2 regions of the Streptomyces mirabilis genome follow, and region 2 is predicted to be linked to the other one. Evidence: predicted binding sites of a transcription regulator. Region 2 holds the regulator's gene; the other holds the start of a gene.

Region 1 (15,252 bases), 1.2 Mb from region 2:
CAGTGTCGCCCCTTACCCCAGGAGAGGTCTAGTCCACTCGCGTGGTGTAGACCTTGTATCCGCATTCCGAGACGGATGCAACGGACGCAGAAGCAAAGACGGACAGCCTCTGGACAGGGGCGGCCGGGGGTTGGGAGAAGTGCGGTGCAGCGGCGTAGGACAGGACGTAGGACAGTACTGATCGCGGCGGCGTCCGCGCTGGGCATGACGGCGACCCTCGCGGGCTGCGGCGGCTCGGCCGGTTCCGGGGACGTGACCCTCAGACTCGTGGCCGCGGACTACGGGGACTCCAAGGCCAACAGCTCCCAGAAGTACTGGGACAAGCTCGTCAAGGCGTACGAGGCCGAACACCCCGGGACCAAGGTCGAGGTCAGCGTCTACCCGTGGACGGACGTCGACCGCAAGGTCAAGGAGATGGTCGCGCGGGGCGACGCCCCCGACATGGCGCAGATCGGCGCGTACGCCGACTACGCCGACAAGGGCGAGCTGTACAAGGCCGAAGAGGTGCTCTCCATACCCGTCCAGGCCGACTTCGTCGCGCAGCTCACCGACGCGGGGAAGATGAACCGGGTGCAGTACGGCATGCCGTTCGCCGCCTCCACCCGGCTGCTCTTCTTCAACAAGAAGCTGTTCTCCGCCGCGGGTCTCAGCGCGCCGACGACCTGGAGCGAACTGGCCGCCGACGCGCAGGCGCTGAAGGCCCGGGGCGTGAAGATCCCGTACGCGCTGCCCCTCGGTCCCGAGGAGGCGCAGGCCGAGACCATGCAGTGGCTGCTGAGCGGCGGCGACGGCTACACCGACGACGTCGGCACCTACAGCCTCGACTCCGCCCAGAACGTCGCCACCCTCACCTGGCTCAAGGACGACCTGGTGGGCAAGGGGCTGACCGGACCGGTCGCGCCCGCGAAGCTCAATCGCGCGGACGCCTTCGCGGCGTTCGCGCGCGGCGAGGTCGGGATGCTCAACGGGCACCCCACGCTGATGAAGATGGCCGCCGACAAGGGCGTGAAGTTCGGGATGGTGCCGATGCCCGGCGTCAGCGGGAAGAGCCGGGCCACGATGGGTGTCGCCGACTGGATGATGGCCTTCAAGAAGAACGGCCACCGGGATCAGATCGGTACGTTCCTCGACTACGTCTACAGCGAGAAGAACGTGCTCGCCTTCTCGCACGAGTACGACCTGCTGCCGGTCACGACGTCCGCGTCCGAGGCGATGGCGGCGGACAGTGACGACGCGGACCTCAGCCCGTTCCTGCACGAGCTCCCCTCCTCCCAGCTCTATCCGGTCGGCAAGACGTCCTGGGCCGCCGTCAGCGCCGACATCAAGAAGCAGATCGGCAAGGCGGTCTCCCCGGACGGCAGCCCGGCCGGGATCCTCGGCTCGCTCCAGCAGGCGGCGACCACGACGGACTCCGCGGGGTAGCCCCGCTGTCGGTGGCGGGAGCTACGGTGCGGTCATGGACGAACTGAGCGGGAGGGAGCGGGGGATCCTCGCCATGGAGCGCCGTTCCTTCGCGGGGCCCGGCGCGAAGGAACGAGCGATACGCGAGCAACTCGGCCTCGCCCCCGTCCGCTACTACCAACTCCTCAACGCCCTCCTCGACGACCCCCGCGCCCTCGCGCACGACCCGATCACGGTGAACCGCCTCCGCCGCATCCGGGACAGCCGCCGCGCGGACCGCTGACAGCGGCACCGGCCGGGGGTGGCCGTCCGGCGTTCGAGGACTGTGACTCGGTGAGCCGTGGGTGCGCCCGGGGGTGCGCGGATAGGGTCGGAGCATGGGCAGCCACTCGGAAATCCCGGAATCCCCGGACGTCACGGAACCCTTGCCGACCCCCGTGACCCCCGCCGGACGCGACGGCCTCGACGCCATCCTCACCCGGCCCGACCGGGCCGTCATCGCGCTCGACTTCGACGGAACACTCGCCCCCATCGTCGCCGACCCGGAGCAGGCCCGCGCCCACCCCGACGCGGTCCCCGCCCTCGCGGCCCTCGCCCCGAAGGTCGCCTCCGTGGCCGTCGTCACCGGCCGCCCGGCCGGCGTAGCGGTCCGCCACGGCGGCTTCGCGGGCGTCCCGGGCCTCGACCACCTCGTCGTCCTCGGCCACTACGGCGCCGAACGCTGGGACGCCCGCACCGGCACCGTCAACGCCCCCGCCCCGCACCCCGGCGTCGCCGCCGTCCGTGCCGAGCTGCCCGGGGTCCTCGACAGGATCGGCGCCTGGCACGGCACCTGGATCGAGGAGAAGGGCCGCGCGGTCGCCGTCCACACCCGCCGAGCCGAGGACCCCCAGGCCGCGTTCGAGGCACTGCGCGAACCCCTCACCGACCTCGCCACCCGCCATGGCCTGATCGTCGAACCCGGTCGGATGGTCCTCGAACTCCGTCCCCCGGGCATGGACAAGGGCGTCGCCCTCCTGGAGTACGTCCGCGAGGTCCGCGCCGAGGCCGTCATGTACGCCGGCGACGACCTGGGCGACCTCCCCGCCTTCGCCGCCGTCGACAAACTCCGCTCGGACGGCGTCCCGGGCCTGCTGGTGTGCAGCGGCAGCGCGGAAGTCACCGAACTGGCCGAACGCGCGGACCTCGTTGTCGACGGCCCCGGAGGAGTCGTACGCCTGCTGAAGGCATTGGCGAGTCGCCTGGACCACTGATCCCCGGCCGACTACAGCGCCCCGTCAGGGGCGCGGGGCTGTGACATATGCGACTCCGCCGCGTGGGCGCGACCAGCCACAACGCACCCGCAGCCGAAGACTCCCGACTCAGCCCTCCAACTCCCGCAACTGCTCAAGAAACCACTGCGCCGGAGGCAACGCCGTCCCGGCGGCAGCCAACCGCTTCGTACGTTCCGCCCGCTCGCCCAGCGGCATGGTCAGCGCCGAGTCCAGCGCCCGCGCGGTGCCGACCACGTCGTACGGGTTCACCACCATCGCGTCCTCGCCCAGCTCCTCGTACGCCCCCGCTTCCCGTGAGAGCACCAGCACGCATCCCTCGTCGGAGACGACCGGCACCTCCTTGGCGACGAGGTTCATGCCGTCGCGGATGGGGTTGACGAGGGCGACGTCGGCGAGCCGGTACGCGGCCAGGGAGCGGGCGAAGTCGTCCTTGACGTGGAGGACGACCGGGGTCCATCCCGGTGTGCCGTAGCGGGCGTTGATCTCGGTCGCCACGCGCTGCACCTCGGCCGTGTAGTCCCGGTAGACGGCCAGGTCCTGGCGGGAGGGGTAGGCGAAGGCCACGTGGACGACGCGCTCGCGCCACTCCGGGTGGTCCTCCAGCAGCTGCCGGTACGCCAGCAGGCCCCGCACGATGTTCTTCGACAGCTCGGTCCGGTCGACCCGCACGATCGTCCTGCGGCCCTCGCCGATCTGCTCGCGCAGCGCGGCCATGCGCTCCGCGACGTCCGCCTCGTGCGAGCGCCTGCGCAGGAAGTCCGCGTCCGCGCCGAGCCCGTGCACGCCGATCCGGGTGTCGCCGAGCCCGCCGACGGTCGCGTCGCAACAGGCGGTGAACGCGTCCGCCCAGCGCTGGGTGAGGAAGCCGAGCCGGTCCGCGCCGAGCATGCCGCGCAGCACCTGTTCGGCGATGTCGTCGGGCAGCATCCGGAAGTAGTCGACCGGCGCCCAGGGGGTGTGCGAGAAGTGGCCGATCCGCAGGTCGGGACGGAGCTCGCGCAGCATCCCGGGGACGAGGGTCAGGTGGTAGTCCTGGATGATCACCACCGCGCCCTGCGCCGCCTCCGCGGCCAGAGCTTCGGCGAACGCGCGGTTGTACGCCTCGTACGACGCCCACTGGCGCCGGAACTCCGCGTCGAAGACCGGCTCCAGCGGGGTCTGGTACAGCATGTGGTGGACGAACCACAGCACGGAGTTCGCGATGCCGTTGTACGCGTCCGCGTGCACGTCGGCGTCGATGTCCAGCATCCGTACGCCGTCCTCGGCGACCCCGCGCCGGACCGCCTCGCGGTCGCCGTCGCCGAGCGCCGAGCACACCCACAGGGCTCCCGCGTCCGGCCCGATCGCGGAGAGGCCCGAGACCAGCCCGCCGCCACCGCGCCTGGCGCGCAGCGAGCCGTCCTCCTGGACCTCGTAGGTGACCGGGCCGCGGTTGGATGCGACGAGGATGTTGTGGGCGCCTTGCGTTGAAGCGGGGGAAGCCATGCATCGAAACCTAGCCCGGCGTCGAAACGCTCAAACGTTCCCTTCAGCCGTATGCCGTCCGCGGGCCGGTGGGGGCTTGTCGCGCAGTTCCCCGCGCCCCTGACGGGGCGCTGCTACGCCGCCCTTCGTTTCTGGTACTCGGAGATTTCGACCATCGGCGGACGTTCCTCCGTGTCCACCGAGTACGTGCGCGGCTCGAAACCGTCCCTGCTCCGTTCGAACTGGGTGAGGGCCGGGCGGATCAGGTGACCGCGGGCCAGCCGGAGCTGGGCCGTTCGGTAGATCGCGGCGGACATCCGGCCCAGCGCCTGCCCGTCCTGGTGGCGGTGCTTGCGCACGCCCACGTCGACCTGGGCGAGCGCGTCCAGGCCCACCAGGTGCAGGGCGTCGACCAGCATGCCCAGCTCGATCCCGTACCCGACGGGGAAGGGGAGCTGTTCGAGCAGCGAGCGGCGGGCCGCGTACTCCCCGCCGAGCGGCTGCACGAAGCCGGCCAGCTGCGGCCAGTGCATGTTGAGGAGGGGGCGGGCCATGAGTTCGGTGACCCGGCCGCCCTGCCCCGCCGCACCGCCGAGCGGACGGTCGTACATCGCCTTGACGAGGTCCACACCGGGCTCGGTGAGCAGCGGCCCCACGATCCCGGAGACGAAGTCCGAGGAGAACTCCTTCAGATCCGCGTCGATGAAACAGATGATGTCCCCGCTCGTCACGAGGAGGGAACGCCACAGCACCTCGCCCTTGCCGGGCACGGTCGGGATGCGCGGCAGGATCTCGTCCCGGTGCACCACGCGCGCGCCCGCCGCGGCGGCCACCTCCGAGGTGCGGTCGGTCGAGCCCGAGTCGATGACGACGATCTCGTCGACGAGGGGCACCTGCTGCATCAGGTCGTGGCGGATGATGGCGACGATCTCGCCGACCGTCTCCTCCTCGTTCAGCGCCGGCAGGACGACGCTCACCGAGGAGCCCGTGGCCCGTTTGGCGGACATGAGCCTGTGGAGCGGGCGATCGGTCACGGACCAGGAGCGATTGCTCAGCCAGCGCTCAGTTTCCTTCAGCACAGTCTGCGGCTCCTCACTGTCTGATCACCCGGTGTCTCACGGTGTGATCCATCTCGCGGTTCGGACGACTATCTCAACTGTCCTGGCCTTCGGTTACAGTCTTGAACAACGCGGATGACCATCGCATGTCGTAGATCATTTGCGGACCACCGCACCACCCGCACGACACAACCGAATACCGCTCATCCAGAGGGGCAGAGGGATACGGCCCGATGAAGCCCCGGCAACCCTCCAGCTGGTTCCTGTCACATTGATGTGGCGAGGCTCCCGGCTAGGGAAGGTGCCAAATCCGTCTCACGGCGAAGTGCGTCGTGAGGAAGATGAGGAGAAAGGGCCTCGCCTCCATGGCTGCGCAGACTGTTGCAAGTTCGACTGTTGCAAGCACCACGAACCCTGTCGCGGGCGACACCACCACCGTAGTCGGTGTGGATCTCGGACCCGCCGACGCGCTTTCCTGCCGCGAGTGCGGGCACCGCGTGCCGCTCGGCCCGGTCTTCGCCTGCGAGGAGTGTTTCGGCCCGCTGGAGATCGCGTACGACTTCTCGGCCTACGAAACCGAAGAGCTCCGGGCGCGCATCGAAGCGGGCCCCGCGAACATCTGGCGCTACGCGCCGCTGCTGCCCGTCCCGGCCGACGTCGCCGACAAGCCGAACATCAACCCCGGCTGGACCAAGCTCGTCAAGGCCGACAACCTCGCCCGCGAGCTGGGCGTCGAGGCCGGCAAGCTCTTCGTCAAGGACGACTCCGGCAACCCGACGCACTCCTTCAAGGACCGCGTCGTGGCGCAGGCCATCGAGGCGGCGCGTGCCTTCAACTTCACCACTCTCTCCTGCTCCTCCACCGGCAACCTCGCCGGCGCCGTGGGTGCCGCCGCCGCCCGCGCCGGCTTCCGCTCCTGCGTGTTCATCCCGCACGACCTGGAGCAGGGCAAGGTCGTCATGGCCGCGATCTACGGCGGCGAGCTCGTCGGCATCGAGGGCAACTACGACGACGTGAACCGCTTCTGCTCCGAGCTGATCGGCGACCCGGCCGGCGAGGGCTGGGGCTTCGTCAACGTCAACCTGCGGCCGTACTACGCGGAGGGCTCCAAGACCCTGGCGTACGAGATCTGCGAGCAGCTGGGGTGGAAGCTCCCCGACCAGCTCGTGGTGCCCATCGCCTCCGGCTCCCAGCTCACGAAGATCGACAAGGGTCTTCAGGAGCTGATCAAGCTCGGACTGGTCGAGGACAAGCCGTACAAGATCTTCGGCGCCCAGGCCGAGGGCTGCTCGCCGGTGTCCGTCGCCTACAAGGCTGGCCACGACGTCGTACGGCCCCAGAAGCCGAACACCATCGCCAAGTCGCTGGCGATCGGCAACCCGGCGGACGGGCCGTACGTGCTGGACATCGCGCGGCGCACGGGTGGGGCCGTGGAGGACGTGAACGACGAGCAGGTCGTGGACGCGATCAAGCTGCTCGCGCGCACGGAGGGCATCTTCGCGGAGACCGCCGGTGGTGTGACGGTGGGTGTGACGAAGAAGCTGATCGAGAACGGGCTGCTGGACCCGACGCTGACCACCGTCGTTCTGAACACCGGTGATGGTCTGAAGACGCTGGATGCGGTGGCCGGTACGGGGCTGACGGCGACCATTCGTCCCAACCTGGACTCTTTCCGAGAGGCCGGGCTCGCCTAGGGCTTGGCTCGGAGGGTTGTTTCTCTGCTGCGGGCCGGTGGGGGCCGGTCGCGCAGTTCCCCGCGCCCCTTTGGGGCGCTACCCGACCGGAGGTCACAAGGAATGAGCGTCAACGTCCGCATCCCCACCATCCTGCGCACCTACACCGGTGGTCAGGCCGAGGTGACGGCCGAGGGTGGGACCCTCGGCGAGGTCATCGCCGATCTGGAGAAGAACCACGCCGGTATCTCCGCCCGCGTTCTCGACGACCAGGGCAAGCTGCGCCGGTTCGTCAACGTCTACGTGAACGATGACGACGTCCGCTTCGAGCAGGGCCTGGAGACGGCGACACCGGACGGCGCGGGCGTCTCGATCATTCCTGCCGTCGCCGGTGGCTGACCACCTCGCGGGCCGTTACCCAGGGTGAGATTGTTACCCTTGGTAATGCCAATTACCGAGAGTTCATCGAATTGCCCCCTCCGCGAGAGAAGCGGAGGGGGCAATTCTGTATGGTTGAGCGCGGTAGAGTTGGGGAAGCCGCTCCACTTTGCATGCCGGGCGCATATGAGTTCGCGCCCGAAGTCCGGCAAGAAGTAGCCAAAGTGTCCCGCACTTTTGAGCCTTATATGGCATTTATGGGGCCCGACTTGCCCTGAATCTTCGCAAATTCTCCCCATATTCCCGATCAGTCATGCCCGGAATTCTCGTCCGATTGACCTGTTGCAGACGGCAGTTGGACAGATACATTCAGCCGCGGTCGACGCGTTCCGGCGCACACCCCCAACCGTTGGGGGGTGAGGTCTGACCCGGGTCCGCGAAGTGCGGTCCTGTGCAAGGGCCAGTAATAGGGGAGTTAGGCATGGCTCAGGGCACCGTCAAGTGGTTCAACGCGGAGAAGGGGTACGGCTTCATCGCGGTCGACGGTGGTGCGGATGTATTCGTCCACTACAGCGCGATTCAGATGGACGGCTACCGCACCCTGGAAGAGGGTCAGCGGGTCGATTTCGAGATCTCGCAGGGCCAGAAAGGGCCGCAGGCGGACATGGTCCGGCTCGCGACCAGCTGAAGCACGCGCCGACTGACTGTTCGACGTGACGAAGGGCTCGTATCCCATGGGGTGCGAGCCCTTCGGTCTGTCTGTCCGTAGATGTGACTGTCTGCCCGCCGGCGCGGCTGTCTGCCCGTCGGTGCGGGCCCGCTCGCGCACCGGCGCGACGCGCGGGTTGCGCGCCCCTTCTCACCTGCGGATCAAGGGGAGGCGCTTGCACTCGGCAGGGGCGAGTGCTAATCATTGGCGTTAGCACTCTGAAGGTGAGAGTGATAACGAAGGACCGGGTCGGTGAGGCCCGCAGGCCAGGTGGTGCAAGGAACCACGGGGCAGGCAGGCCGTCCGTCGCGGGCGCCAGCGCGGTCCGGAGCAATCCACCCCAGTCCGGGAGGACCACTTCACATGGCCAAGATCATCGCGTTCGACGAGGAGGCACGGCGCGGTCTCGAGCGCGGGATGAACCAGCTCGCCGACGCCGTCAAGGTCACCCTTGGCCCCAAGGGCCGCAACGTCGTCCTCGAGAAGAAGTGGGGCGCCCCCACGATCACCAACGATGGTGTTTCCATCGCCAAGGAGATCGAGCTCGAGGACCCGTACGAGAAGATCGGCGCCGAGCTGGTCAAGGAAGTCGCCAAGAAGACGGACGACGTCGCCGGTGACGGTACGACCACCGCGACCGTTCTCGCCCAGGCTCTCGTCCGCGAGGGCCTGCGCAACGTAGCCGCCGGCGCCAACCCGATGGCTCTCAAGCGCGGTATCGAGAAGGCCGTCGAGGCCGTCTCCGGTGCCCTCCTTGAGCAGGCCAAGGATGTCGAGACCAAGGAGCAGATCGCTTCCACGGCCTCCATCTCCGCCGCCGACACCCAGATCGGCGAGCTCATCGCCGAGGCGATGGACAAGGTCGGCAAGGAAGGCGTCATCACCGTCGAGGAGTCCCAGACCTTCGGTCTGGAGCTTGAGCTCACCGAGGGCATGCGCTTCGACAAGGGCTACATCTCGGCGTACTTCGCCACCGACATGGAGCGTATGGAGGCCGTCCTCGACGACCCGTACATCCTGATCGCCAACTCGAAGATCAGCAACGTCAAGGACCTGCTGCCGCTCCTCGAGAAGGTCATGCAGTCCGGCAAGCCGCTGCTGATCATCGCCGAGGACGTCGAGGGCGAGGCCCTGTCGACCCTGGTCGTCAACAAGATCCGTGGCACCTTCAAGTCCGTCGCCGTCAAGGCTCCGGGCTTCGGTGACCGCCGCAAGGCCATGCTCGGCGACATCGCCATCCTCACGGGCGGCGAGGTCATCTCCGAGGAGGTCGGCCTCAAGCTGGAGAACGCGGGTCTGGACCTGCTGGGCCGTGCCCGCAAGGTCGTCATCACCAAGGACGAGACCACGATCGTGGACGGCTCCGGCTCCGCCGACCAGGTCCAGGGCCGGGTCAACCAGATCCGTGCCGAGATCGAGAACTCCGACTCGGACTACGACCGCGAGAAGCTCCAGGAGCGCCTGGCGAAGCTGGCCGGCGGCGTGGCCGTCATCAAGGCCGGTGCCGCCACCGAGGTCGAGCTCAAGGAGCGCAAGCACCGCATCGAGGACGCCGTTCGCAACGCGAAGGCGGCCGTCGAGGAGGGCATCGTCGCCGGTGGTGGCGTGGCCCTCATCCAGGCCTCCTCGGTCTTCGAGAAGCTCGAGCTCTCGGGTGACGAGGCGACCGGCGCCAACGCCGTGCGACTCGCCCTGGAGGCCCCGCTCAAGCAGATCGCCGTCAACGGTGGTCTCGAGGGTGGCGTCATCGTCGAGAAGGTGCGCAACCTGCCCGTCGGCCACGGCCTGAACGCCGCGACCGGTGAGTACGTCGACATGATCGCCGAGGGCATCATCGACCCGGCGAAGGTGACCCGCTCTGCTCTGCAGAACGCCGCCTCCATCGCCGCGCTGTTCCTGACCACCGAGGCCGTCATCGCCGACAAGCCGGAGAAGGCCGCCGCGCCGGCCGGCGGCGGCATGCCGGGCGGTGACATGGACTTCTGATCCCTCCGAGGATCGGTTTTCCTGCCGAGGGCGGTACTCCCTGGAAACAGGGGGTGCCGCCCTCGGGCGTGTCCGGGGTCACAGGGCGAGGTGCCGGGCGGCCGGAATGACATGACCGACCGGGGAGTTGTGGTTGACGCACCATCGATGCATACGCACATACCATCCGGTACCCGAGGAGCCCCCACACGTGTCTACGACTGCCCCCGCCTCCCGCGCGGCCGAGATCCTGTCCCGCCCCGTCTCGCTGAACGGCCTGACCGTCCCGAACCGGATCGCGATGGCACCGATGACCCGGCAGTTCTCCCCGGGCGGCGTCCCCGGTGAGGACGTGGCCGAGTACTACGCCCGCCGCGCCGCCGCGGGCGTGGGCCTCATCGTCACCGAGGGCACGTACGTCGGCCACGACTCGGCAGGCGAGAGCGACCGCGTCCCGCGCTTCCACGGCACGGAGCAGCTCGCGGGCTGGACGAAGGTCGCCGACGCGGTGCACGCGGCGGGCGGCACGATCGTTCCGCAGCTGTGGCACATCGGCATGGTGCGCAAGGCGGGACGGCCGCCGTACGCCGACGCCCCCGCGGTCGGCCCCTCCGGCATCCGTCTCGACGGCACCGAGGGCACCGGCAAGGCCATGACCCAGGCCGACCTGGACGAGGTCATCGCCGCGTTCGCCGAGGCCGCCGCCACCGCCGAACGCATCGGCTTCGACGGCGTCGAACTGCACGGCGCGCACGGCTATCTGCTCGACCAGTTCCTGTGGGCGGGCACCAACCGGCGTACGGACGTGTACGGCGGTGACCCCGTCGCCCGTACGAAGTTCGCGGCGGAGATCGTCGCCGCGGTCCGTGACTCGGTCTCGGCCGACTTCCCCGTCCTGTTCCGCTACTCGCAGTGGAAGTCGGACAACTACGACGCCCGGCTCGCCGAGACCCCGGAGGAGCTGGAGGCCATCCTGACCCCGCTCGCCGCCGCCGGCGTCGACGCCTTCCACGCCTCCACCCGCCGCTACTGGCTCCCCGAGTTCGACGGTTCCGACCTGAACCTCGCGGGCTGGACCAAGAAGCTCACGGGCAGGCCCACCATCACCGTCGGCTCGGTCGGCCTCGACGGCGACTTCATCAAGGCCTTCATGGGCGAGGGCTCCGCGGTGGCCTCCCTCGACAACCTCCTCGACCGCCTGGAGCGCGACGAGTTCGACCTCGTCGCCGTGGGCCGCGCCCTCCTCCAGGACCCGGAGTGGGCGGCGAAGGTACTGGACGGACGGTTCGAGGAGCTCGGGTCGTACGACCCGAAGGCGATGAGCACGCTCAGCTGAACCTCGGGCCGGTCGGACCGGACGTGACCCGACCTGTCCGAAATCGCATCCGGGCGATCACCTCCCCATCCCCGGGGGGTGATCGCCCGGCTGTTTCGTAGCACGCTGTTCCCTCAAGGACCCGTTCCGTTCCACCCGTACCGAGGGAGCCGTCGTGACGTCAGCAGGAGCGAGCGTGGTGCGCACCCATGCCGGTGCGGTGCGTGGCCGTCGGGAGGACGGGCTGGTGGTCTTCCGGGGCATTCCGTTCGCCCAACCGCCGGTGGGGGACGCGCGGTTCGCTGCCCCGCGTCCGGTGGCCGCCTGGGACGGCACCCGGGACGCGTTCGCCTTCGGGCCGCCGCCCCCGCAGGAGTCGGGATTCCAGGGCCGTACCGGGGTGATCGACGCCCCCATGGGCGACGACTGGCTGACCGTCAACGTCTGGACGCCCGACCCGGACCCGGCCGCCCGCCTTCCGGTGATGGTCTGGATCTACGGCGGCGCCTACAAGCTCGGCCACTCCGGCAGTCCCGGATACGACGCCCGCCGTATCGCCCGCGACGGCGACCTGGTCGTCGTCACCCTCAACTACCGCCTCGGCGTGGAGGGTTTCGCCCGGATCGACGGAGCCCCCGCCAATCGGGGGCTGCTCGACCAGGTCGCGGCCCTGGAATGGGTACGGGAGAACATCGCGGCCTTCGGCGGCGACTCCGGCCGGGTCACCGTCTTCGGCGAGTCCGCGGGCGCCGGGTCCGTCGCCTCTCTGCTGGCCATGCCGAGCGCGGCCGGGCTGTTCGGTCGGGCGATCGCGCAGAGCGTGCCCGGCCCCTTCTTCTCCGACGACCTCGCCCGTGACATCGCCGTCGCCATCGCCGCCGAGGCGGGCCTGCGCCCGACGGTCACCGACCTGTCCTCGGTGGATCCCCGCCGACTGACCGCCGTGGGCGAGGCGTTGGGGCCCAAGATGCGGGAGTTCGAGGACAGGTGGGGCACGGTCGCCCACACGCTGACCGCCTTCTCGCCCGTCGTCGACGGAGAGGTACTGCCGACCGCCCCCTGGCAGGCGCTCGCGGCCGGCTCGGCACGGGACGTGGAACTGATCGTCGGGCACACCCGGAACGAGTACCGGCTGTTCGCCGCGCTGGGCGGCCAACTCGGGACGATCACGGAGGAGCAGGCGACGGAGGCACTGCGCACCTTCGGACCGGGACCGGGACCGGGAGTTGGACCGGGACCGGACTCCGGGGCTGACGGCGAGCGGGCCTACCGCGCCGCCTTTCCCGACGCCTCTCCCGAGGAGCTCTACGAGTGGGTGCACTCCGACGCGGTGTTCCGTATGCCCTCGCTGCGCCTGGCCGATGCGCAGCTCGCGGGCGGCGGCCGCGCGCACGTCTACGAGCTGGCCTGGCCCGCGCCCGCCTACGGCGGCAGGCTGGGCGCCTGTCACGGCCTCGACATACCGCTGTTGTTCGGAACCTTCGGCGCCGACCTCGGCCTGATGCTGTTCGCCGGGGTCGGGTCGTCCCCGGAGGCCGAGGCCCTGTCGTCCCGGTTCCGCACGGCCTGGACGGCGTTCGCCACGACGGGAGACCCGGGCTGGCCCGCGTACGACACCGAGCGGCGGCCGACCCAGGTCTTCGACACGGACTCCGCGGTCACCCCGTACCCGCACGAGACCTCGCGCCGCCTCTGGGAGCACCATGACTTCGGGGCGCTGTCGTTGATGGGCTGAGGAGGGGCGCCGGGTTCTTTCCTGTGGGTCAGGGCGCCGCCGACCGAGCCGTCGCCGCCGGCCGCGGACGAGGATGTGGGCGCGGGAGCGGGTGGGGGCGGTCGGCCGGTCCGGGGGCTCCTGAGGTACATCGCCGCGGGTGAACGTCGCCCACCAGCCGTCGTCGCGTGCCGTTCGGGTGAACCACGATCGGGTGATCCAGCGGAAGCCGCCCGACTCGGTCAGGTGTTCGCGGCCCCGGCGCAAGTGGCCCGCCCGAGTGAGGTTGTTGAGGGCCGTGCGCAGGGCGCACTGGCCGTACGGGAGCTCTTTGGCCAGCGTCTTTACGGAGATGTCGGCACCGTCGGGGAGCCGGTCGACGTACGCGGCGATCGCTGCCTCGCGGGGCGGGAGGTGCGCGAAGTCGTGCTTGGTGCGGGGGTGTTGGTCCGGGGCGCTGCGTTTTCCGTAACCGGGATTGGCCATGGGGTGGGGGAGGGCGTGCGCGGGACGGGGTGCAGCACTGAAGTTGGCTTCAGCCATGAGATCGAAAGGGGGAGGTGCTGCGGGCGCGGGTGCGGCGCATCAACGAGGAGGGGCGGCTGCCGTGAGGCGGTGCCGAAGAGAGAAAGACTCCGGCGCCTGTAAGGAAATGCCGGGCTCATGACATCTACAGGGTGTGGAGAACATGAAGACCGCGACCGACCGTGAACGCGCCGCACGGTTCACGGCCTTGTATGTCCGCGACCACCCGCGTGTGTCCGCCTTCGTGCACCGGCGGGTGGGTGACCGCGATGCGGCGGAGGAACTGACGGCCGAGGTCTTCCGGATCGCTTGGGAACGCGCGCTCGGGGGCACGGAGGCGACCACCGGCTGGCTGTTCGTCACCGCGCGCAATCTGCTGAGCAATCACTACCGCGCCGCGACCCGGCTGACCGAGCTGCACCGGCGCATCACCGACGAACTGGACCGTGCGCCGGCGTCCGCGGAGGACTCCGTGGTGCTCGAAACCCTCGAACGGCTTCCCGAACGACACCGGGACGTCCTGCTGTTGCGCTATTGGGACGGCCTCAGCACGGCCGAGACCGCCGAGGTCCTCGGGTGCAGTGGCCCAGCGGTCTGGGTCCGGCTGCACCGCGCCCGTGAAGCCTTCCGCGACGGTTACGCCTCACCCGCGTCCCTCACATCCGAGGAGTCGGCATGATCAATGTGAAATCCCTTGTCCAGCACGTCAATCCGGTGCCGGATGCGCCCACGGACGGCATGTCGGCGCGCGCGCGGGGCGAACTCGCCGACCTGATCGGGTCCGACCTGGTCGGGGCCGTCGAGACGGAGCGGCGGGGACCGGCCCGGAGGCCGTCCCGGCGGGGAGTCCTTGTGGCCGCCGTCGCCTGTACGGCCGCCGTGGTGGTCGCGGGAGTCGCCGTCTTCGCCCTGAACGACCCGAAGGAGCCCGGCGGGGGCGGCGGGGACCCGATGGCGGACGAGCCGTACTTCAAGACGACCGCCGAGCTGGAGTCCGCTTCGGTCCTGATCGTCCGCGCGCGGCTGGGTGCCGGGCACGAGGAGACGTCCGACGGCCTGACCGAGACCGTCGCCACGGCTCAGGTGCTGGCAACGGCCAAGGGCACGTCCCCGACGGGCGGCAGGATCGAGCTGGCCTACACGACACCCGGGTCCGGGCCCGAGACGGCGGACCTCGCCGCCGGGAAGGAGTACGTCCTGCTGCTCGATGAGCTGGACGGCGGGCGCTTCACCCCGGTCAACACCACCCAGGGCGTGTACGGGGTCGATGGCGGGCACGCGGTCGCCGGCGCCGACAACGACGTCACTCTGAGCGCGGGAGTGCTCAAGGCCCTGAAGCTGACGCCCTGACGGAGCCGGGGGCGGCCGCCGCAAGCGACGGCCGCCCCCAGTGGAACCAGTGGAACCAGTGGAATCAGCGAAGCTACTTCGCTTCGTCGATCGCCTCGGCCTTGGCGGCGAGTTCGTCCACCTTGCCGATGCCGTCGAACCCGCCGTCGACCACGGGTGTGACCTGGTCGTCGGAACCGACGGTGTAGAGAGCCTGCTCGGGGTTGAGCAGGTCGTAGGGGTTCTTGTTGCCCTGGTCGGCGAGCATGAGGACGTACTGGGTGTCGTCCTCGGTCAGGGTGGTGGTCTGCTTCTCCTGGTACGTGACCCCGTCCAGCGTGCCGCCGAGCTGGGATACCTCGACCGTGTCCCCGACCTTCACGTCGCCGGCGCCGGAGAGCACCTGGGCGACCTTGACCGTGGAGACGGTGACGACCACCGGGTCGG
Region 2 (15,252 bases):
GACTCGGCGATCCAGCGCGCGCGCGTGCCGGGCGTCAGCGAGGCGACGGCGGCCCGCGCGCGGGGGGCGTGTTCCGGCGCAGGCTCCTCCGGCGGCGGCTCGTGCCCGTGGCTGACCATCGTCCGCTCGCCCTCGTACGCCATCGACACGGTGACCGGCGAGTGCCAGTCGGGCACGGTGCGCGACGGGGCGAGGTCGATGCCCTCGCCCTGTTCCAGGGCGTCCCAGCAGTACTCCCCGTAGTGGTCGTCCCCGAAGGCCGCCGCCAGGGAGGTCTTGAGTCCGAGGCGGGCGAGCGCGGTCGCCATGTTGGCGACGCCGCCGGGGCTCGACCCCATCCCGCGCGCCCAGGACTCGGTGCCGCGCACCGGGGCGGTGTCGAGCCCGGTGAAGATGATGTCGAGGAAGACGGTGCCGGTGAGGTAGACGTCCCAGGGCGGGTCCTGAGGGGTGCGCATACCGGCGAGCGGGTCGACGTGCGCCTGGCAGTACGGTCGCTCTCCGTTGGTCTCGATCACGGTGCGCTCCCTGAGGTGGTGCGGATTCAGGCCAGTGTGCACCAAACGGCACACGACACGGCGCCGGTCGAGGCCGGAGCGGACCGGTCGATGGCCGGGTGAAGCCAGCTCGCCTACCCCGACCCTCCCACCGCAAACAGAACGTGACCCGGATCACACCTCCCCGCCTACGTCGCACCCCCACCCGCTTGATACAAATTGCCCGCGCGTTCCTGTCCGTCGACAGCCGCCCAACCCCCCTTATCGAGCCGCTCTTTCGCATGCCCTGGGAACGCCCGTGTCCGCCCGCACCACCACGCCCTGGCCCCTCGTCGCCCTTTTCACCGCCGGGTACCTCGCCCCCTACCTGCTCCCGACCACCGTCGGCCGGCTGAGCGCGGGCCTCCCCCTCTCGGCCACCGAGGCCGGTTCCATCGGCAGCGCCCTGCTGCTGAGTTCGGCGACGGCGGGCTTCCTGCTCGCGTCCCGCGTGGACCGCTTCGGCCCCCGCGGGCTCGCCCGTGGCGGCCTGCTCCTGGCCGCCGCCGGCTACGGCACCGCCGCCCTCACGACGACCATCCCCCTGGTCGTCCTCGGCGCGATCGTCGGCGGCCTCGGTTCCGGCACGATCACCACCGTCGCCGCCACCGGGATCGCCGGCCAGCGCGACCCCCACCGCACCACCACCCTGGGCCTGCTGGGCGTCTCCGCCCTCGCGGGCGCGCTGTATCTGACGATCCCCCACCTGGGCCCGGGCCACGGCCACCCCCTCGCCGCGATCGCCGTCACCGCGCTGCTCGTACTGCCCGTGACCCGCCACCTCCCGACCGCCGGGACCTCCGAGGCCCCCCACACCCCCGCCGCCCGCACCCTCCGCGCCACCGCCACTCCCCTCCCCCACCGCCGCGCAGGTCTCGTCCTCGCCGCCGCGATGCTCTGCTGGTCCCTCGCCCAGAATTCACTCTGGGGCGTCAGCGGCCGGATCGGTCTGCAGCAGGCGGGGTTGACGGAGGTGACCGTCGGTGCGGTCTTCGCGGTGGCGCTCGGCGCGGGGCTGCTCGGGGTGATCGGCGCGGGCGCACTCGGCCGGCGCCTGGGCCGGGCGCTGCCCATCGGCGTGGGCACGGCCCTGATCGCCGGATGCATCGCACTGAGCGCGGCGGCCACCGACCTGACGTCCTTCGCGACGGGCGAGATCGCCTGGAACACGGTCTACCCGGTCGTGCTCTCCTACGTCATCGGCCTCGCCGCGTCCCTGGACCGGCGCGGCCGGTGGGCGGTCCTGGTCGGTTCCGCCTCCTCGCTCGGCACTGCGTGCGGCCCGCTCGCGGGCAGCCTGCTCTCCGCACGGGTGGGTTACCCGGGGATGGGTGTGATCCTGGCCCTCGGTCTGCTCCTGATCACCGCCCCGATGACCGCCGTGGCCCTGCGCACCCGGCGCACCGCCCCGCTCCCACAGGAGCACCCGGTCGTGGAGATCCCGGTCGTGGAGATCCCGCTCGACGCCGTCCCGGCGCCCCGGACGGCGTACGACACGGCAGGACCCCGGCAAGCGACCGCGGGAGCGGCGGCCGGACCGGGGCCCGGAAGCAGGTAGTCCGGCCGGACAGGCCCTAGCCGAACTCGTACGCCTCGACCTCGGCGAGGTAGCGCGCCCGCCGCTCCTCGTCGTGCTCCAGGAAGGACGCCACGAACGAGTTGCGGGCCAGCTCCCGCATCCGCTCCCGGTCCAGTCCGAGCGCCTCGTGCACGGCGTGGAAGGTGTCGCCGATGTACCCGCCGAAGTACGCGGGGTCGTCGGAGTTGACCGTGCACAGCAGCCCGGCGTCCAGCATCGCGGGCAGCGGGTGGTCCTCCAGGACGTCCACGGCGCGCAGCCGTACGTTCGACAGCGGGCAGAGCGTCAGCGGCACCCGGTCCCGTACGAGCCGCTCGACCAGCTCGGGGTCCTCCATGCAGCGCAGCCCGTGGTCGATGCGCTCGACGCCGAGCACGTCCAGCGCCTCGGTGATGTACTCCGGCGGCCCCTCCTCGCCCGCGTGGGCGACGCGCCGCAGGCCGAGCGCGGCGGCGGCCTCGTAGACCTCGCGGAACTTGACCGGCGGGTGCCCGACCTCGGCGGAGTCCAGGCCGATGCCGACGATCCGGTCGAGGTAGGGCTTCGCGGCCTCCAGGGTCTCGAGCGCCGACTCGGCGGACTCGTCGCGCAGGAAGCACATGATCAGCTGGGCGGAGACACCGTGCGTCTCCTCGCTGCGGGAGAGCGCCCGGTGCAGCCCCTCGACGACCGTCCCCATGCCGACACCCCGGGCGATGTGGGCCTGCGGGTCGAAGAAGATCTCCGCATGCCGTACGCCCTGCGCGGCGGCCCGTGCGAGGTAGGCGTCGGCGAGGTCGGCGAAGTCCTGCTCGGTCCGCAGGACGGCCATGAGCTCGTAGTACAGGTTCAGGAACGACTGGAGGTCGTCGAAGAGATACGCCTTGCGCAGCTCCTCGGTGTCCGCGTACGGGAGCGTGACGCCGTTGCGCGCGGCGAGCTCGAAGGCCAGCTCGGGTTCGAGGGTGCCTTCGATGTGGAGGTGCAGTTCTGCTTTGGGGAGGGGCATCGAAATATCGTACGGGTGTGTACCGACGATCTCGTGCGACGACGCCTCATCGACTCGTACCACGACGGCTCATCGCCGCTTCGGCACCGGCACCCGCACCAGGTCGTGCGCCACGGTCAGCTCCCCCTCGAACCCGGCGGCCCGGGCCTGCAGCTCGAACTCGTCCTGTTCGGAATATCGCTGACTGAAGTGCGTCAGCACGAGATGCCGTACGCCCGCGTCCCGCGCCACCCGGCCCGCCTGACCGGCTGTCAGGTGACCGTGGTCGACGGCGAGCTGGTGATCCCCGTCCAGGAACGTCGACTCGATGACGAGGAGGTCGCAGCCCTCGGCGAGGGCGTCCACGCCCTCGCACAGCCGTGTGTCCATGACGAACGCGAACCGCTGTCCGCGCCGCACCTCGCTCACGTCGTCGAGCGAGACCCCGCCGAGCGCGCCCTCACGCTGGATCCGCCCGACGTCCGGCCCCTTGATCCCGTGCTCCGCGAGCAGCTCGGGCAGTATCCGCCGGCCGTCCGGCTCGACCAGCCGGTAGCCGAAGGACTCCACCGGGTGGGAGAGCCTGCGGGTCTCCAGGGTGTACGAAGGGGTGGTCGCGAGCACCCCGTCCGCCTCGACCGGTGCCTCGGTCAGCTCGACGGTCTCGCGGTAGGCCGTGGCGTACCGCAGCCGGTCGAAGAAGCGCTGACCGGAGCGCGGGTAGTGCGCGGTCACCTCGTGCGGGACACGGTCGAGGTTGATGCGCTGGATCACCCCGGCGAGGCCGAGTGAGTGGTCGCCGTGGAAGTGGGTGACGCAGATGCGGTGCAGGTCGTGCGCGGCGACCCCGGCCCGCAGCATCTGCCGCTGGGTGCCCTCACCGGGGTCGAAGAGCAGGCCCTCCCCGTCCCAGCGCAACAGATAGCCGTTGTGGTTGCGGTGCCGGGTGGGGACCTGGCTGGCGGTGCCGAGGACCACCAGTTCACGTACGGACAAGGTCGGTTACCCCGGCGGCCACTGCATGCCACGACCGCCCAGGAGGTGGGCGTGCGCGTGGAAGACGGTCTGGCCCGCGCCGCCGCCCGTGTTGAACACGATGCGGTAGCTCTCCAGCTTCTCCTCGGACGCCACCTCGCCGGCCTCGCGCAGTACGTCCGCGGCGATGGCGGGCTCGGCTGCCGCGAGGGAGGCCACGTCCGGGTGGTGCACCTTGGGGATGACCAGGATGTGCGTGGGCGCCTGGGGGTTTATGTCGCGGAAGGCGACGGTCGTTTCCGTCTCCCGGACGACGTTCGCGGGAACGTGCCCCGCGACGATCTTGCAGAACAAGCAGTCGTCCTGCGGTTCTCCCGTCATGCGTGTGCTCCTCACGCCGTGTGATCAGTACGCTCCGCATGCTATCGGCAGCATGGGTGAGTCCGTCCTACCGCCCTGAAGAGGCGGGTGGGCGGGGAAGTCGGCCGCGGAGCGGCTGACCGGGTGCCCTTGGGCGACGGCACCCCGTCAACCTCCGTCAATCAAGCTCGGGCAGCGTCGGTGCCGCCTTCGCCGGGTTCTCCGCGAGCGCGGCCAGCGCGATGCGGATCGCCTCGTCGAGCTGCGCGTCGCGCCCGGCCGCGTAGTCCTGCGGCGTCTGGACGACCTCGACGTCCGGGTCGACACCGTGGTTCTCCACGCCCCACCCGTAACCGTCCAGCCAGAACGCGTACTTGGGCTGGGTGACGAGGGTGCCGTCGACGAGCCGGTACCGGCTGTCGATGCCGACGACCCCGCCCCACGTCCGTGTCCCGACGACCGGCCCGATGCCCAGCGCCTTGATCGCCGCGTTGACGATGTCGCCGTCCGAGCCGGAGAACTCGTTGGCGACGGCGACGACCGGTCCGCGCGGCGCGTCCTCCGGATAGCTGTACGGCCGCATCCCGCGCGGCAGGTCCCAGCCCACGATCCGCCGCGCGAGCTTCTCCACGACCAACTGGGAGGTGTGGCCGCCGCGGTTCTCCCGGACGTCCACGACCAGCCCCTCCCTGGCCACCTCGATCCGCAGGTCGCGGTGGATCTGGGCCCAGCCGGGCGCCTGCATGTCGGGCACGTGGAGATAGCCGAGTCTGCCGCCCGACTGTTCATGGACATAGGCGCGCCGGTCCGCCACCCAGGCGTGGTAGCGCAGCGGCTCCTCGTCGGCGAGCGGGACGACGACGGCGTGCCGCGGATCTCCGCCGCCCGACGGGGAGACGGTCAGCTCGACCGGCTTGCCCGCGGTGCCGACGAGCAGCGGCCCGGGTCCGGCCACCGGGTCCACCGGCTGCCCGGCGACCGCGACGATCGCGTCCCCCGCGCGCACCGCGACGCCGGGCGCGGCGAGCGGCGCCCGCGCGTCCGGGTCGGAGGTCTCCGAGGGAAGGATCCGGTCGATGCGCCAACTGCCGTCCTCGTGACGGGAGATGTCCGCACCGAGCAGACCCTGCGCCCGGTCGCCGCCGCCCCAGCCGCCGCGCGGGGTGACGTACGCGTGCGAGGTGCCGAGCTCGCCCTGCACCTCCCACAGCAGGTCGACGAGGTCGTCGTGGGTGGCGACCCGTTCGAGCACCGGCCGGTAGCGGTCCAGCACGCCTTCCCAGTCGACCCCGCCCAGGTCGGGCCGCCAGAAGTTGTCGCGCATGAGGCGGCCGGTCTCGTCGTACATCTGCCGCCACTCGGCGGCCGGGTCGATGGTCTGGCGGACCCGGGAGAGGTCGACGGTGATGTTCGTGTCGCTCTCGTCGTCGTTCGAGGCGCGGCGGTCGCTGGGGACGACCTTGAGCTTGCCGTCGGTCCACAGCAGGACGCGTTTGCCGTCGCCGCTGACGGCGAAGTGCTCGGCGTCGGCGGCGAGGTGCTCGACGCGCTGCTGGGCGAGGTCGTATCGCTCCAGTTCGGTCTTCGGGTCCGGGTCGTCCGGGGTGGCGCGGGAGGCGCCGAGGACACCGACGACCGGGTGGCGCAGCCACAGCAGCCCGTCCTTGGCGGCGCGCAGGGTCGAGTAGCGGGCCGCCTCGACGGGGAACGGGACGATCCGGTCGGCGAGTCCGTCGAGGTCGATACGGGTGGTGGGGGCGCCCTCGCTGTCGGGCGTCTCGTCCTTGTCGGGTGCCTCGAAGGGGCGGCCGTGGCGCTGCGGTCCGAAGGGGGACGGGGTGGTCGCGGCCAGGGTGATCAGATGCGGCCGGGAGCCCCCGACGAACGCGAGATCGAAGACGTGTTCGTCGTAGACGGGGTCGAAGGAGCGGGCCGAGAGGAAGGCGAGGTGCTTGCCGTCGAGGGTGAACGCGGGCGCGTAGTCGCGGAAGCGGAGCGGGGTGGCCTCGGTCACCGACAGGTCGGCGGTGTTGGCCAGCTTGAGCTGGCGCAGCGGGCGCGGGCCGGGGTGCGACCAGGCGAGCCAGGCGGAGTCCGGCGAGAAGACGAGCCCGGAGACCTCGCCGTCCTCGCTCCGGTCGACCTCCCGCACCTCCCCGGTCTCCCGCTCGACGAGCAGCACCCGTCCGTCGTGCGAGGCGACGGCGGCGCGGCTGCCGTCGGGTGCCATGGCGAGCCCGAGGACCCGTCCCAGCTGTCCGGCGGCGAGCCGGCGCGGGGTCGCTCCGGGCGCGAGACCGGTCGCCGGGGCGAACTCCAGCGCGTCGTCGCCCGCCGCGTCCGTCACCCACACCACGTACTCCTCGCCCTCCACCCGGAAGGCGCGGGGCAGCCGGGCGCGCACACCGGGCCGGGCGGCGAGCGCGCGGGCCGGTCCGGAGCGGTGGGTGACCCAGTGGACGGCGCCGCGCACGGAGACCGCGCTGCCGCGTCCGGTGTGGTCGGGGGCGGCGGCCGAGAACCAGCGGGAGGCGCTCACGGGGTGCGGCTGCTGGTCGACGCGCTGTCCACCGAGCCGCAGGTCGAGCCGGCGCGGCTCGGCGCCGTCCAGGTCGTCGAGGAGCCACAGTTCACCGGCGGACGCGTACACGACCCGGGCGCCGTCGGTCGCAGCGTGCCGGGCGTAGAAACCGTCGATCGGCGTGTGCCGGCGCAGATCTGACCCGTCGGCGAGGGAGGAGTAGAGCGCTCCGACGCCCTCGTGGTCGGACAGGAAGGCGACGCGCTCCCCCACCCACAGGGGGTATTCGAGGTTCCCGTCCAGGTCCTCGTGCAGCCGTACGAACTCGCCGGCTCCCACCCCGTCGCCGCCGTCCCTGTCGATCCACAACTTGCCCGCCGTACCGCCCCGGTACCGCTTCCACCAGGCGGCCTCGCGCCCCATGGGAGCGGACAGCAGCAGCACACCCGCATCGCCGTGGACGACATCGCCGACCGGCCCGTACGGCAGGGTGGTCGCGGGGCCGCCGTCGAGCGGGACGGCCCGGGCCCAGCTGCGGCGCAGGCTGGCCTGGCCCTGGGTGCTGAGCGCGAGCACGCGCCCGTCCGGGGTCCAGCCGCGCACCTGGGTCTTCGCACTCCCCCAGTACGTCAGCCGCGTGGACGGTCCGCCCTCCAGGGGCGCGGCGTGCACCTCGGGCGCTCCGTCGCGCGTCGACGTCCAGGCGACGGTCGTACCGTCCGGGGAGATGCGGGGGTGGTTCACCGGCACGTTGTCGGCGCTGACCCGCCAGGCGCGACCGCCGCCGTCGAGCGGGGCGACCCAGACGTCGTCCTCGGCGGTGAAGGCGACCAGCTCGCCGTGCAGATGCGGAAACCGGAGATACGCGGGCAATGCCGATGACGCGGACGATGCAGACTGAGTCACCCGATCACCCTATGCAGCGACGGCTCCGCCCGACAGGGGTTTGGATCACTTGCCCTGGGAGGGCCAGCAGGTGGGATCGCCCTTGCACCACATGGTCTTCGTCACGGTGACGGTGGTGGTGGGGCCCGGGCGGTGGTAGGTGGGCGCGTTGTAGGTGGGGGGCGTGTACGAGGGTGTGCTCGGGGCGTTGCAGTTGCCCAGTACGTTCACGTGGAACCACTGCTTGCCGCCGACCTTGGCCGTCAGGTCCCCGCGGACACACTTGCCCTCGACCTCACGGGTGACCTTCCCGGTGATGGTGATCTCCCGCCGGTCCTTGGTCTGCCCCCGGCAGTCCACCTCCACCACGGAGGGCGTGGAACTCGAGGCCGACGGTGTGTGCCCCGGGGTGTAGGCCTTGTTCCCGCCGCCGTACGACCCGGTGCAGCTCAGGTACTGCACGTCGACATGCTGCCGCTGGAGCTCCGCGGTCCCGGCCCGGTCGGTCGTGTACGCCACCGCGGAGGCGCTCAGGCCACCGACCGGTTCGCACGCGGCCACCCCGAAGGCGCTCACCACGGCGAGCCCGGCGACCATCGGTCCCCGACGGCCCGTCACCAGTCGTCTCGCCAGTCGTCGAATACGCATCAATGCCCCCATAGACGGCAGAGTGCCACTGTCCCGGCCGTCGCGGTAGACCCCATACGGCCACTACACACCCGCGTGCGCCCCCGTCGAACGCATATGCGTGAAACTGTGTCAGGTCCGCAGGAGGAGCCACTCCTGAAGTTCCACCAGGTTGCCCTCGGGGTCCTTGAGGTGGGCGACCCGCATCCGGTCCGTCATGAAGTCCGGGCCGTGGACGAGGACGGCGCCGCGCGAGGTGATGGCCTCGCAGTAGGAGTCCAGGTCATCGACGCGCAGGACCACCAGGGAACGGTGGCCGCTCGCCGAGTCGCCCAGTTCACCCAGTATCCGGGCCATCATCGCGCGGTCCTGGAGCGCGATGCCCGCCGAACCGGCGGTGGGACTGAACTTCTCGTACGGTCCTTCGGTCGCGCCCGACTGGGGCTTGAGGCCGAGGACCTCCGCGTAGAAGCGGTAGCAGACCGGGAAGTCCGAGACGAGCAACCGTACTTGGGCGAGTTCCAAGGCGTCCCCCCGTGGGTGGGCGTGGCGTGCGGGCGTGCGTGTCGTGGTCGGCGCGCGTGTCGTACGTGTCGTGGTCGGCGTGGTTTCAGGACCAGCGGCCGGTGCGCCCGAGCAGCAGCGCGGTCGCCGCGGTCCCGGCGGTCGAGGTACGCAGCACGCTACGCCCGAGCCGGTACGCCTTAGCACCCGACTCCGCGAAGAGCGCCAGCTCCTCGGGAGAGACGCCTCCTTCCGGGCCGATCACGAGCACGATCTCGCCCCGCTCGGGCAGTTCGGCCGTGGCCAGGGGTTCGGCGCCACTCTCGTGCAGAACGGCCGCGAAGTCGGCTTTGGCGAGAAGCGCAGCAACCTGCTTGGTCGTCGCCGCGTCCGCGACCTCCGGGAAACGCACCCGGCGCGACTGCTTGCCGGCCTCCCGGGCCGTGGCCCGCCACTTGGCGAGCGCCTTCAGACCCCGCTCGCCCTTCCACTGGGTGATGCAGCGGGAGGCGGCCCAGGGGACGATCGCGTCGACGCCGGTCTCGGTCATGGTCTCGACGGCCAGCTCGCCCCGGTCGCCCTTGGGAAGCGCCTGGACGACGGTGACACGGGGCTCCTCCACCGGCTCCTCGGCCACGGAGTCCATCTGGACGATCAGGCGGTCCTTGCCCTCGGTGGCGACGACCACGCACTGGGCCCAGCGCCCGGCCCCGTCCGTGAGGACGACGTCCTCGCCGGGGTTCAGCCGCTTCACGGAGACGGCGTGCCGCCCCTCCGAGCCGTCGAGGACATGCCGTCCGACGCCGTCCGCGTCGAAGTGCTCGACCACGAACACCGGTGCCGTCATCGAACCTCACCCCCCGCTTCCCCGGCGGCCGACAACGCTGTCCTGGCCGCCTCGAGCTCCGCGCTCAGCACCTCCACCAGCTGCCCGGCGGACAGCTCGCGCGCCATGCGGTGCCCCTGCCCCGCCCACAGCGCCATGCCCTGCGCGTCGCCCGCCTTGGCGGCCGCCTTGCGCAACGGGGAGGTGAGGTGGTGGACCTCGGGATACGCGGCGGGCGCGTACGGGCCGTGCTCACGCATGAAGCGGTTCACCAGGCCGCGCGCCGGCCGCCCGGAGAACGCGCGCGTCAGCTCCGTCCGCACGAACAGCGGGTTGGTCAGCGCCTGCTTGTGCACGGCGTTGGCGCCGGACTCCGGGGTGGCGAGGAACGCGGTGCCGAGCTGTGCCGCGTTCGCACCCGCGGCGAGCACCGCGGCGATCTGGCTGCCGCGCATGATGCCGCCGGCGGCGATGATCGGGATGTCCACGGTCTCGCGGACCTGCGCGATCAGCGACAGCAGCCCGATACCCGTACCGTCCGTCTCCGGGTTGTCGCGGTGGGTGCCCTGGTGGCCGCCCGCCTCCACACCCTGTGCGATGACCGCGTCGGCGCCGGCCCGCTGGACGGCGAGGGCCTCCTCGGCCGTGGTCGCGGTGATCACGGTGAGTGTGCCGGCGCGGCGCAGGGAGTCCAGGACGTCGGGGCTCGGGATGCCGAAGTGGAACGAGACCACCGGCACCGGGTTGTCGTGGAGGACGGCGAGCTTGGCGTCGTAGCCGTCGTCACGACCGCTGTCCGGTTCACCGAGTTCGGTCTCGTACCAGGAGGACTCGCCCGCGAGCTGGTGGGCGTAGACCTCGACCGCGGCGGGGTCCGCGTACTCGGGCTGCGGCACGAACAGATTGACCCCGAAGGGGCGGCCCGTGAGCCCGCGCAACTGCTTGATCTCCTGGTACATGCCGTCGGCGGTCTTGTACCCGGCGGCGAGGAACCCGAGCCCGCCCGCCTCGGACACGGCGGCCGCGAGATGCGGGACGGAGACGCCGCCCGCCATGGGGGCCTGCACGATCGGGTGAGGGAAGAGATCGGTCAGTGCGGTGGACATGACGGCATGTTGTCACGTCCTCCGAACAAGTCCGAATCGGGCCTTCCGCCTGGCATAGGCCACCGGGACGGACGGTCGAGCGCCTGGGGGCGGAGCCCCCAGGAACACCCGTCAGCGACCGTTGAACGCGTCCTTCAGGCGCGAGAACAGGCCCTGCTGCCCGGGCTGGAACTGCCCGGTGGGCCGCTCCTCCCCCCGCAGCTGCGCCAGCTCCCGCAGCAACCGCTCCTGCTCGGGATCGAGCTTCGTGGGCGTGGTCACCTCGACATGCACGATGAGGTCACCCCGGCCGCCGCCGCGCAGATGCGTGACACCCCGCCCGTGCAGCGGGATCGACTGCCCGGACTGCGTGCCCGGACGGATGTCGACCTCCTCGAGACCGTCGAGGGTCTCCAGCGGCACCTTGGTGCCGAGCGAGGCCGCGGTCATCGGAATGGTCACCGTGCAGTGCAGATCGTCCCCGCGCCGCTGGAACGTGGAGTGCGGCAGCTCGTGGATCTCGACGTAGAGGTCACCGGCGGGACCGCCACCGGGCCCGACCTCGCCCTCGCCCGCGAGCTGGATCCGCGTGCCGTTGTCGACACCGGCGGGGATCTTGACGGTCAGCGTGCGACGCGACCGGACCCGCCCGTCACCGGCGCACTCGGGGCAGGGAGTCGGGACGACGGTCCCGAAGCCCTGGCACTGCGGACACGGCCGGGAGGTCATGACCTGCCCGAGGAAGGACCGCGTGACCTGGGACACCTCACCCCGCCCGCGACACATGTCACAGGTCTGGGCCGAGGTACCCGGCGCCGCGCCCTCACCGTTGCAGGTGGCGCAGACGACGGCCGTGTCGACCTGGATGTCCTTCGTCGTGCCGAAGGCCGCCTCGTCCAGCTCGATCTCGAGCCGGATCATGGCGTCCTGGCCACGCCGCGTACGCGACCGCGGACCGCGCTGCGACGCCGTACCGAAGAAGGCGTCCATGATGTCCGAGAAGTTCCCGAACCCACCGGCGCCGAAGCCGCCCGCACCGCCGCCGCCCGACTGGGACAGCGGGTCGCCGCCGAGGTCGTAGACCTGCTTCTTCTGCGGGTCCGACAACACCTCGTACGCGGCGTTGATCTCCTTGAACCGCTCCTGCGTCTTCGGATCGGGATTGACGTCCGGGTGCAGCTCGCGTGCGAGCCGCCGGAAGGCCTTCTTGATCTCGTCCTGGGACGCGTCGCGGCGCACGCCGAGTACGGCGTAGTAGTCCGTGGCCACTTACGACTCCGCCAGGATCTGTCCGACGTACCGTGCCACTGCGCGTACCGCTCCCATCGTTCCCGGGTAATCCATGCGGGTCGGGCCGACCACGCCGAGTTTGGCTACTGCCTCGCCGCCCGAACCGTAGCCGACCGAGACCACGGACGTGGAGTTGAGTCCCTCATACGCGTTCTCGTGACCGATTCGCACGGTCATGCTCGAATCCCCGGCCTCACCAAGCAACTTGAGAAGCACGACCTGCTCCTCCAGCGCTTCGAGCACCGGCCGGATGGTGAGAGGGAAGTCATGTCCGAAGCGCGTCAGATTGGCGGTTCCGCCGATCATCAGCCGCTCCTCGGTCTCCTCGACGAGCGTCTCCAGAAGAGTGGAGAGCACCGTCGCGACCGTACCCCGGTCCTCCGCCTCGAACGCGTCCGGGAGGTCCTGCACGAGCTGCGGGACGTCCGCGAAGCGACGGCCCGCGACCCTGCTGTTGAGCCGGGCCCGCAGATCCGCGAGAGACGTTTCTCCGAACGGGGCCGGGCAGTCGATCATGCGCTGCTCGACCCGCCCGGTGTCCGTGATCAGCACGAGCATCACACGAGCAGGGGCGAGGGACAGCAGCTCCACGTGCCGCACGGTCGATCTCGTCAGCGACGGATACTGCACGACGGCGACCTGCCGGGTCAGCTGCGCGAGCAGCCGCACCGTCCGCCCGACGACGTCGTCCAGGTCGACCGCGCCGTCCAGGAAGTTCTGAATGGCCCGCCGCTCGGGCGCGGTCATCGGCTTGACGCCGGCGAGCTTGTCGACGAAGAGCCGGTAGCCCTTGTCGGTGGGGATCCGCCCGGCGCTGGTGTGCGGCTGGGCGATGTACCCCTCGTCCTCCAGGGCCGCCATGTCGTTGCGGACGGTGGCCGGGGACACTCCCAGCCGGTGCCGCTCGGTCAGCGCCTTGGACCCGACCGCGACCGGTTCGTCGGTGCCGACATAGTCCTGGACGATGGCGCGCAGCACTTCGAGCCTGCGTTCACTGAGCATCGCGCACACCTCCAGCTCTCGACCCCTCGGCGCCTGGCTTGGCACTCAGCGTGTGCGAGTGCCAGCATTCCCCGGCCCAGTGTACGGCCGGTGGGTACGGCCCCGGCAAGGGCGGCCCCGCGATCTTGTGCAAGGTGCACGGACGTACACCGACGTGTCCCGTGATGTCACACCGTCCCTGCCCGCGATGTCGTACCGTCCACGCCCTCACCGCTAGCGTCGGCGTATGAAGGTGACTTGGGAAGAGGCAGGGTGGGAGCAGCTGACACCGCGGGTGGGGCGGCGGCGGCTTCCGGTCTGGGACTGCACGGTCGGGCTGGTCGTGGGCGAGGGCGGGGCGCTGATCGTCGACGCGGGGTCGAGCCTCGCGGAGGGCGCACGGTTGCGCGGGGAGGCGCAGGCGCTCGCCGGCCGCCGTGTGACCTTCCTCGCGCTCACCCACCCCCACTTCGACCATGTCCTCGGCGCCGCGGCGTTCGCGGGCGCGGAGGTCCTCGTCGCGGGCGGCTCGGCCGAGGTGTACGAGCACGGGCGCGAGGAGCTGTACGCGGACGCTGTGCGGGGCGGGCTGGATGCGCGGGCGGCGGAGGACGCGGCGGACACCCTGGTGCGTCCCCGGCACTACGTGTGGGGCACCTGGCATCTCGAGCTGACCGGCGGCGTCGAGGTCCTGCTGGTGCGGACGGGCGAGGGCCACACCGCCCACGACCTCGTGGTCGTGGTGCCGGGCGAGCCGACGGTGGTGTTCTGCGGCGACCTGGTCGAGGAGTCCGGCGAGCCCCAGGCGGGCCCCGACGCCGTACCGTCGCGCTGGCCCGGGGCCCTTGACCGGTTGCTCGACCTCGGCGGGGAGGACGCGCTGTACGTGCCCGGTCACGGGGCGGTCGTGGACGCCGGGTTCGTGCGGTCCCAGCGGGACGCGTTGGCCGCGCGTTTCGGCGTGCCGGGTTCCGCCACGGCCGGTCTCGCCACGCCCGGTCTCGCCACGCCGGGTTTCGCCACGCCCGGTTTCGCCACGCCCGGTTTCGACGCGTCGGATTTCGGCGTGTCGCGGTGAGCGCCGCCGGGCTTCTCCTATCGTCATCCGAATGCGCCAGTACTCTCCGGACCTGACTCCGCCGTGGAAGAAGCCCAAGCCCGTGCCGGAGGTTCCGGCGGAGCCGGGCCTGGTGGTCGAGGAGCCGGCTACCGGCTTCTGCGGTGCGGTGATCCGCTGCGAGGCGGGCACGGTGACGCTGGAGGACCGCTTCGGCAAGCACCGCGTGTTCCCGCTGGAACCGCGCGGCTTCCTCCTGGAGGGCCGGGTAGTCACTCTCACCCGCCCCTCTCCCTCCAGCACCGCCGTCCGTCCCACCCGCACGGCCTCCGGTTCGGTGGCCGTCCCCGGCGCGCGGGCCCGGGTCGCCCGTGCCGGCCGGATCTACGTGGAGGGCCGCCACGACGCCGAGCTGGTCGAACGGGTCTGGGGCGACGATCTGCGCATCGAGGGCGTCGTGGTCGAGTACCTGGAGGGCGTCGACGACCTGCCCGCGATCGTGGCGGACTTCTCGCCCGGGCCGGACGCCCGCCTCGGCGTCCTCGTCGACCACCTGGTGCCCGGCAGCAAGGAGTCGCGTATCGCGGCGTCGGTCACGAGCGAGCACGCCTTGGTCCTCGGCCATCCCTACATCGACATCTGGGAAGCCGTGAAGCCGTCCTCCGTAGGCATCCCGTCCTGGCCCCGGGTCCCCCACGGCCAGGACTGGAAGACCGGCGTCTGCCGCGCCCTCGGCTGGCCCGAGAACACCGGCGCCGCCTGGCAGCACATCCTGTCCCGCGTCCACTCCTACAAGGACCTGCAGCCGGAGCTCCTGGGCCGAGTGGAAGAACTCATCGACTTCGTCACAGCCCCCCACTGACAAACCCGATCCTCGTCCTCGAACGCCGGACGAACTGGAGGGCGTGGACCGCGGTGGGTGGGGTGCGTCCCCCGGCCTCTCCCTGGAACGCCGGACGGCCCGAGGTCTATAGGGGCGCGGGGAACTGCGCGACCAGCCCCCACCCGCCCTCGGCCGAAGAACTCCACACGGCCGGAGATCCGGGGCGCAGCCCCGAT

Evidence for each region. The regulator HrcA, encoded in region 2, represses chaperone genes, less so after heat shock. The targets are predictions, from matches to a motif close to TTNGCACTCNGNNNNNCNGAGTGCNAA.
Region 1: a site for HrcA is predicted at 8,168-8,194, ahead of groL (chaperonin GroEL). Genes of this name have one in related genera too.

The regions. Positions count from the first base shown of each region.
Region 1 is NZ_CP074102.1:4,632,684-4,647,935, forward strand. It holds gene SMIR_RS20570 (ABC transporter substrate-binding protein) at 205-1,422, shown strand; gene SMIR_RS20575 (DUF3263 domain-containing protein) at 1,457-1,684, shown strand; gene otsB (trehalose-phosphatase) at 1,779-2,654, shown strand; gene SMIR_RS20585 (alpha,alpha-trehalose-phosphate synthase (UDP-forming)) at 2,763-4,160, opposite strand; gene SMIR_RS20590 (glucosyl-3-phosphoglycerate synthase) at 4,274-5,218, opposite strand; SAM riboswitch class I at 5,398-5,545, shown strand; gene thrC (threonine synthase) at 5,563-6,891, shown strand; gene SMIR_RS20600 (MoaD/ThiS family protein) at 6,994-7,269, shown strand; gene SMIR_RS20605 (cold-shock protein) at 7,730-7,936, shown strand; gene groL (chaperonin GroEL) at 8,321-9,943, shown strand; gene SMIR_RS20615 (NADH:flavin oxidoreductase) at 10,134-11,258, shown strand; gene SMIR_RS20620 (carboxylesterase/lipase family protein) at 11,413-12,972, shown strand; partial or broken gene SMIR_RS43585 (hypothetical protein) at 13,003-13,494, opposite strand; gene SMIR_RS20625 (RNA polymerase sigma factor) at 13,640-14,155, shown strand; gene SMIR_RS20630 (hypothetical protein) at 14,152-14,826, shown strand; gene SMIR_RS20635 (hypothetical protein) at 14,900-15,252, opposite strand, start outside.
Region 2 is NZ_CP074102.1:5,835,927-5,851,178, reverse strand. It holds gene SMIR_RS25750 (carbohydrate kinase family protein) at 1-458, opposite strand, end outside; gene SMIR_RS25745 (MFS transporter) at 796-2,094, shown strand; gene SMIR_RS25740 (adenosine deaminase) at 2,111-3,103, opposite strand; gene SMIR_RS25735 (ribonuclease Z) at 3,173-4,078, opposite strand; gene SMIR_RS25730 (histidine triad nucleotide-binding protein) at 4,085-4,438, opposite strand; gene SMIR_RS25725 (S41 family peptidase) at 4,596-7,844, opposite strand; gene SMIR_RS25720 (hypothetical protein) at 7,890-8,471, opposite strand; gene SMIR_RS25715 (VOC family protein) at 8,583-8,975, opposite strand; gene SMIR_RS25710 (16S rRNA (uracil(1498)-N(3))-methyltransferase) at 9,061-9,801, opposite strand; gene SMIR_RS25705 (nitronate monooxygenase) at 9,798-10,886, opposite strand; gene dnaJ (molecular chaperone DnaJ) at 10,998-12,134, opposite strand; gene hrcA (heat-inducible transcriptional repressor HrcA) at 12,135-13,157, opposite strand; gene SMIR_RS25690 (MBL fold metallo-hydrolase) at 13,384-14,214, shown strand; gene SMIR_RS25685 (DUF3097 domain-containing protein) at 14,246-15,055, shown strand.